Regions from separate parts of the Allobogoriella caseilytica genome, predicted to be linked through region 1. Evidence: riboswitches for the same ligand, from Rfam matches in the RefSeq annotation. Region 1 holds a riboswitch; each other region holds the start of a gene.
What was found. A riboswitch is a leader RNA that binds a small molecule or an ion and turns the genes downstream of it on or off. The one in region 1 is predicted to bind thiamine pyrophosphate.
Positions count from the first base shown of each region.

Region 2: it holds a riboswitch for thiamine pyrophosphate, as region 1 does, so the genes downstream of both, EDD31_RS05015 (thiamine ABC transporter substrate-binding protein) here and thiC (phosphomethylpyrimidine synthase ThiC) in region 1, are expected to answer to the same signal.
Region 3: it holds a riboswitch for thiamine pyrophosphate, as region 1 does, so the genes downstream of both, thiM (hydroxyethylthiazole kinase) here and thiC (phosphomethylpyrimidine synthase ThiC) in region 1, are expected to answer to the same signal.

Region 1 is NZ_RKHK01000001.1:954,353-956,547, reverse strand. It holds gene EDD31_RS04300 (hypothetical protein) at 1-440, shown strand, start outside; gene EDD31_RS04295 (TetR/AcrR family transcriptional regulator) at 430-1,029, shown strand; TPP riboswitch at 1,038-1,143, shown strand; gene thiC (phosphomethylpyrimidine synthase ThiC) at 1,142-2,195, shown strand, end outside.
Region 2 is NZ_RKHK01000001.1:1,122,217-1,124,411, reverse strand. It holds gene EDD31_RS05025 (DUF3137 domain-containing protein) at 1-204, opposite strand, end outside; gene EDD31_RS05020 (hypothetical protein) at 344-757, shown strand; TPP riboswitch at 772-899, shown strand; gene EDD31_RS05015 (thiamine ABC transporter substrate-binding protein) at 954-2,105, shown strand; gene EDD31_RS05010 (ABC transporter permease) at 2,102-2,195, shown strand, end outside.
Region 3 is NZ_RKHK01000001.1:1,324,969-1,327,163, forward strand. It holds gene thiE (thiamine phosphate synthase) at 1-570, opposite strand, end outside; gene thiM (hydroxyethylthiazole kinase) at 567-1,358, opposite strand; TPP riboswitch at 1,346-1,440, opposite strand; gene EDD31_RS05960 (glycoside hydrolase family 26 protein) at 1,479-2,195, opposite strand, start outside.

The sequences.
Region 1 (2,195 bases):
TTCTCTGGTTGTGTCAGTTGCGGCGCGCCCCCTACAGCTATGACTGGATCGACAACTTCGGGCGGCGCAGTCCCCGCCAGGCGGACCCGGAGATGCAGGATCTGGCGATCGGCCAGGAGTTCATGACGATCTTCACGCTCACGGCGTACGAGCCGGGCTGGGCGTTGACTCTGCGGATGAACCCGGGCTGGCCCCGGCGGGTCTTCGGTGACCTTGCCGTGACGTACCGGATCACGCAGGTGGGCAGATCCCTCTCTCAGCTCAATGTGGTGCTGTGGTTGCCGCTGAGCGGGCATGGGTTCGGCCGCCTGCGAAGGTATCTGCTGGCCTGGGGCGACGTGCTGATGATGCGCAAACAACTCCATGTCCTCCGCCGGCTCGCCGAACACGAACCATTCGCGGGTGCTCCTCTCGCGCACCACAAGCGGCGTGACAGCTGAGATGGGACGGACGGCCAAGTACACCGACCAGGACATTCTCGATGCGGCGCTGGGCCTCACAGCGGAGGGTGGGGTCCAGGCGGCCACCGTGGTCGCCATCGCGAAGCGCATCGGCGCACCGTCAGGGTCGATCTACCACCGGTTCGCCTCTCGCGACCTGATCCTCGCCACCCTGTGGATCCGGACCGTCAGGCGCTTCCAGGGCGGGTTTCTCGAGGCGCTCGCCCTTGAGGAGCCAGTCGATGCCGCCCGCCGAGCGGTGTCCCACACCCTGCAGTGGAGCGCGAGCCACCACAGCGAGGCCCAGGTCCTGACCATGTACCGGCGTGAGGATCTCCTCGAACTGTGGCCTGAGGAGCTCGGACCCGAACTCGCCTCGCTCAACGACGAGGTCAGGAGGGCCATGGTGAGGTTCACTGCCGCACAGTTTGCCGTGGTCAATGCCGAAACGCTCGGGAGAGCGCGGTTCGCACTGATCGAGATTCCCACGGTGGCCGTTCGCCAGATGATGGGCAATGGGCCACTCTTGCCGTGGCTGGAGCGCACGGTGACCGACGCTGCGATGGCGGTACTGCGCAGCACGCCGTGATATAGATGAGACGTCCACACGGGGGCCCTGAGAAGGGCTGAGATCGAGCTGAGGCTCGGGACCGTTGAACCTGATCCGGTTGATACCGGCGTAGGAAGTGAGGAGCACAGCTATGTCTGCGTTCGTGCCTCAGGAATCCCGCCTCGAAGAGTCCGCGCCTGCGGACACCGAACAGCATCCCGCCCACCGTCTGGGGTGGGTGGAGGATCCCGATCACGGCGTGCGTGTGCCGGTGACGGAGGTTCACCTCGAGGAGTCTCCCGGTGGCCAGCCCAACGCGCCGGTGCGGGTGTATCGGACGATGGGTCCCGGCAGCGTGCCGGAGGAAGGATTGGCCCCCGCTCGGGCCGAGTGGATCGCGGCCCGGGATGACACCGAGACCTATCAGGCCCGGGGGCGCCAGCTCCTGGACGACGGCCGGGCGGCGGTCCGCCGTGGCGCGCCCTCCCAGCTGTGGCAGGGACGCCGTCCCGAACCTCGGCGCGCCAAGCCGGGAGCGCGGGTCACGCAGATGCACTACGCGCGCCGCGGGGAGATCACCCCGGAGATGCGCTACGTCGCCCTGCGCGAGCAGTGCGACCTGGAACTGGTCCGTAGCGAGGTGGCAGCCGGGCGGGCGATCATCCCCGCCAATGTGAACCATCCGGAGTCCGAACCGATGATCATCGGCAAGGCCTTCCTGGTGAAGATCAATGCGAACATCGGGAACTCTGCGGTCACGAGTTCCATTGCCGATGAGGTCTCCAAGCTGCACTGGGCAGCGAAGTGGGGCGCGGACACGCTGATGGACCTGTCCACCGGCAATGACATCCACACCACCCGTGAGTGGATCATTCGCAACGCTCCGATTCCCATCGGCACCGTGCCGATCTACCAGGCGCTGGAGAAGGTCGATGGTGACGCCAACGCGCTGACCTGGGAGATCTACCGGGACACGGTGATCGAACAGTGCGAGCAGGGGGTGGACTATATGACGGTCCACGCCGGGGTGCTGCTCCGATACGTGCCACTGACCGCGGAGCGCGTCACTGGGATCGTCTCGCGCGGCGGGTCGATCATGGCCGGCTGGTGCCTGGCTCACCACCAGGAGAACTTCCTCTACACCCATTTCGACGAACTCTGCGAGATCTTCGCGGCCTACGACGTCGCATTCTCCCTCGGGGACG
Region 2 (2,195 bases), 170 kb from region 1:
GACTTCCGGGGTGTACGTCCATTGCCGGTGGTCGGCCCACGCGCGCGGTCTCGCCCGTCGGTTCCGGCGGTGACGCCGCCACTCCGCCCGGAACCCGCGGGTGGCGCGAAGGCCCATGAAGACCGCCAGACCCAGCACTCCGGCGCCGAGCACGAGGAAAGGCAGCACTATCACCATGATCAGGCTGCTTCCGGAGGTCCCCATCCTGGCATTATCCCGGCCGCCCGAAGTTTCGGGTCCGTGGTGAGTTCACCGCCATCCAGAAGAACCGGTAGGTCATGGTTATGCTCGCATCGGGGCGTCCTCAGAGTCTCCCTGACGCATCTGAGTGGAGGGGGCCGTCATGCGCACACTGCCGAGATTGTGCCTTGTCGCTGCTGTGAGCCTGGTGCTCGCATCCGGTTGCACCGAGAGCGCGGACCCGGAGCCGTCTACGCCGAGCCGGGAGCCGGCCGAGACTGCCGAGAATGGTCCCGAGGAGGCCGGCGACATGCCCGACGGCGCCATCCGCCTCCGAGCCAACACACCTACCCCCTATGCCGAGGGCCGTCTGGTGGCCTCGAACATCTGGGACGACTCGATCATGCTCGAGTTCCAGGTCAGCGGCTCCGTGGAGAGCGCCGACCTCACCGTCGGCGGGCGGGCGACGCTTGGGGAGCACACCTTCGAACTGATCGAAGTCTGGGAGGATCCGGACGCCGATGAGGCCGGGGACGGCGGGCTGGAGAGTGACGCCGTCGTTCTCCCGGTGGATTGAGTGGCTACACTGCCCGTGAACGACAGGGGAGCGCCTGGCCACGCACGGAGTGGCCAACCAGAGCGCTGAGAGTGCGGTACCACCGCAGACCCTCGAACCTGATCCGGTTAGGACCGGCGAAGGAAGTCGGGAATTCTCTCCCCACGCGAGCGCAACCGCGCCCGCGTGGGCCCTCCTGCACGTCTGGGAGGACACCATGAACACCAGCATCACGCGCCCACCGCACCACTCCGCCCGACCTCTGGGGCGCCTGGCCATTGCCGTGGGCGCCACGCTCGCGCTCGTCGGCTGCACCCTGGGTGGCTCCGATGAGGAATCGCCCGACGAAGACGCCACCACCCCCGAAGCCGCCGAGGAAGACGCTGACGAGGACGCGAACGACGGCGCCGCCGACGGCGCGGCGAACGACGTCGTGCGCGTGGTCTCCCACAGCTCCTTCTCACTCTTCGAAGGCCACCCCGAACTCCTCGAAGCCTTCGAGGAGGAGACCGGCTACACGGTGCAGATCCATGAGGCTGACGCCGAGGTCGGCGCCCAGCTCATCCTCACCGCCGACTCCCCGCTCGGGGACGTGGCCTTCGGCATCGACAATGCCTTCGCCGGGCGCGCGCTCGAGGCCGGGGTCTTCGAGCCGTACACCTCACCGAACCTCCCCGCGGGCGCCGAGGACCTCGTCATTGCCGAGGAGCTCACCCCTATCGACTTCGGTGACGTCTGCTTGAACGTGGACCTGGCGTGGTTCGAGGAGTCCGAGCTCGCCGTTCCCACCACCTTCGACGACCTCGTCGAGCCGGACTACGAGAACCTGACCGTCGTCACCAACGCCGCCTCCTCCACCCCTGGCCTGGCCATGCTGCTCGCCACCGTCGGGCACTTCGGCACCGACGGCTGGGAAGGCTACTGGGAGGACCTGACCGCCAATGGCCTGCTGGTGGCCGATGGCTGGTCGCAGGCCTACTACGAGGAGTTCACCGCCCACGGCGGTGACTACCCCGTGGTGCTGTCCTATGCCTCCTCCCCGCCCTACATCCTCGACGACGACGGCGAGCCCACCACCGCCGCGATGCTGGAGACCTGCTTCCGTCAGGTGGAGTACGCCGGCGTCATCACCGGGGCGGAAAACCCGGAGGGGGCGCAGGCCTTCATCGACTTCCTGCTCACCATCGAAGCCCAGGAAGCCATCCCGGAGACCATGTTCGTGTTCCCGGTCGCTGAGGAAGCCGAGCTGCCGGCGGAGTGGGCCGAGCACGCCGAGATCGCACCCGCGCCCCACGAGGTGGACTACGCGGAAATCGAAGAGAACCGCGAGAACTGGATCGACTCGTGGATGGAGATCGTGATCGGGTGACGCTGCCTCACCAGGCGCGGGGGCGCCGGATCGGCACGTGGGCACTCTGGGGGGTGGCGGCCGCTGTGCCGCTGACCTTCCTCGCGGTGT
Region 3 (2,195 bases), 370 kb from region 1:
GATGCCGGCCACCCCGGTGCCGCGCAGCGTGGCCGCGCCCGCGGCATCGATGCCGCCGATCGCCACCGTGGGCCACGGGCTCGCCGCGGCCAGTTCCGCCAGGCCCTCCGGGCCGAACGGCGCGGCATGGCCCGGTTTGGTGGCGGTGGCCCACACCGGCCCGAGGCCGAGGTAGTCCACGGCACGTCCATGCTCCCGCGCGACCTCGAGCTGCCCGGCGTGGGTGACCGAGAGCCCGAGGATCCCGTGCGGGCCCAGGAGTTCCCGCGCCTGCGGCACCGGCAGGTCGGCCTGACCGACGTGCGCGCCGTCGGCACCGATCTCGGACACGAGGTGCACCCGGTCGTCCACGATCAACGGGGCACGCGGCCCGCCGGCCCGGTGCAGGGCATCCAGCTCGGCGCGCACGGCCTGCCCCAGCGCAACGAAGGCGCGATCGTCCAGCGCATGGTCGCGCAGCTGCACCACACTCACTCCGCCGGCCACCGCCTCGCGCACGGTCTCCGGCACTCCGCGCTGCCCGCACAGACCGGTATCGGTCACCAGGTACAGGCTGAGGTCGAGGGTCATGACCGGCGCACCTCGCCGGCAAGGGTCTCGGGGCTGAGCAGGGCGAGCTGGTCCAGCAGGGCAGCGGCGAAACTCCCCGGCCCGCGAGCGCCCTCGGCGGCGCGATCGGCTGCCACCGTCAGCATCGCGGTGCCGGCCGCGGCGGCGGCCAGCGGGCCCGCGCCACTGGCGGCACAGGCCGCCATCAGCGCTCCCAGGGCACAACCCGCCCCCGAGACCTGGGTGAGCAGGGGGCTGCCGTTCGCCAGCCGCACGATTTCCTCACCGTCGGTGAGGTGATCCACTTCCCCGGAGACGGCGACGACGGTGCCGTAGCGGGTCGCCAGTCGTGCCGCCTCGTCCATCACGTCCTCGGCGCGGTGGCGGCTGTCCACCCCGCGGCCCCCTTCGCCGCCGGCCAAGCCCAGGATCTCCGAGGCGTTGCCGCGGATGATCGCCGGGGAGCCGAGCTCCAGCAGCTCGAGTGCCACCTCGCTGCGCCAGGGCAGGGTGCCGGCACCGATGGGGTCGAGCACCCAGGGGGTCCCGGCGTCGAGGGCGCCGGCGACCGCCTCACGCATGGCCTCGACCGTCTCCTCCTGCGGGGTGCCGAGGTTGATCAGCACCGCATCGGCCGCGGCGGCGGTCGCGCGCGCTTCGTGGGGGTTGTCCACCATGGCCGGGGAGGCACCGGCGGCCAGGAGGGCGTTGGCGCTCAGTGGGGCGGCCACCATGTTGGTCAGGCAATGCACCAGGGGCTGGCTCTGGCGCATCGCGCGCACCGCATAGGACATGTCGTCGTCGTGCATGACGTCCCTTCGCTAGTCCGAACTAGATCAGGTTCGACGGGTCTCATCTCAGCCGTGGTCTCCGGCACCCCGCGTCGTCTCCAGGCTACGACGTGGCCGCCCGCGGCGCAGCAGCAGGTGTCATCGACCGGCGCGCAGGTCCTCCCCGGTGGCCACCCACGAGGGGAGCTCCTCACGGAAAGCCTCGGCGACCTCCGGGTCGGTCGTGACCGACCAGCTGACCTCGCCGTCCACCTCGGCTTCGTACTTGTCCCAGTTGAACCAGTTGATCAGCCGGATCTGCCCGAAGTTCTCGTGCACCTCGTCGGAGAAGACCTGGCGCCACCAGGCGCGCTTGATCTCCAGGTTCGTCGCAGTCGAGGCGTCCGCGGTCACGAAGGCACCGGTCTCCGGAATCACCATGGGCTTGTCGCGGTCCACGGCGTACTCGGCGTAGAAGTCCGGGATCGCAGTGTCGTCCGAGGCCAGCCCGTCGTAGGTGCCGGTGAGCTGTTCGACGAACTTGCCCTCTTCAGGCAGATCGTTGCTGCCCCAGGGGTAGGCATCGCCCCAGTGGTAGAGCGTCATGCCCACCCAGTCCACCGCGTCGTCGCCGGGGTAGTACGGAGCGTAGGGGTCGTCGGTCTCGGTGACCTCGTCACTCCCGTCGGTGTCCATGGCCGCGTACTCGGCACTTCCCGGCTCGGCGGCGTACTGGCCTCCGGTGAAGGGGTAGCCGCCGCCGTAGTTCGGCGCCCAGAGCATCTCGGTCGCGGTGGTCTCGTGCACGGCCTCCGCCACCTCGCGGAAGCTCGCGATGTATGCCTCGGGCTGCTGCCCCCAGGCGTACCAGGAGCC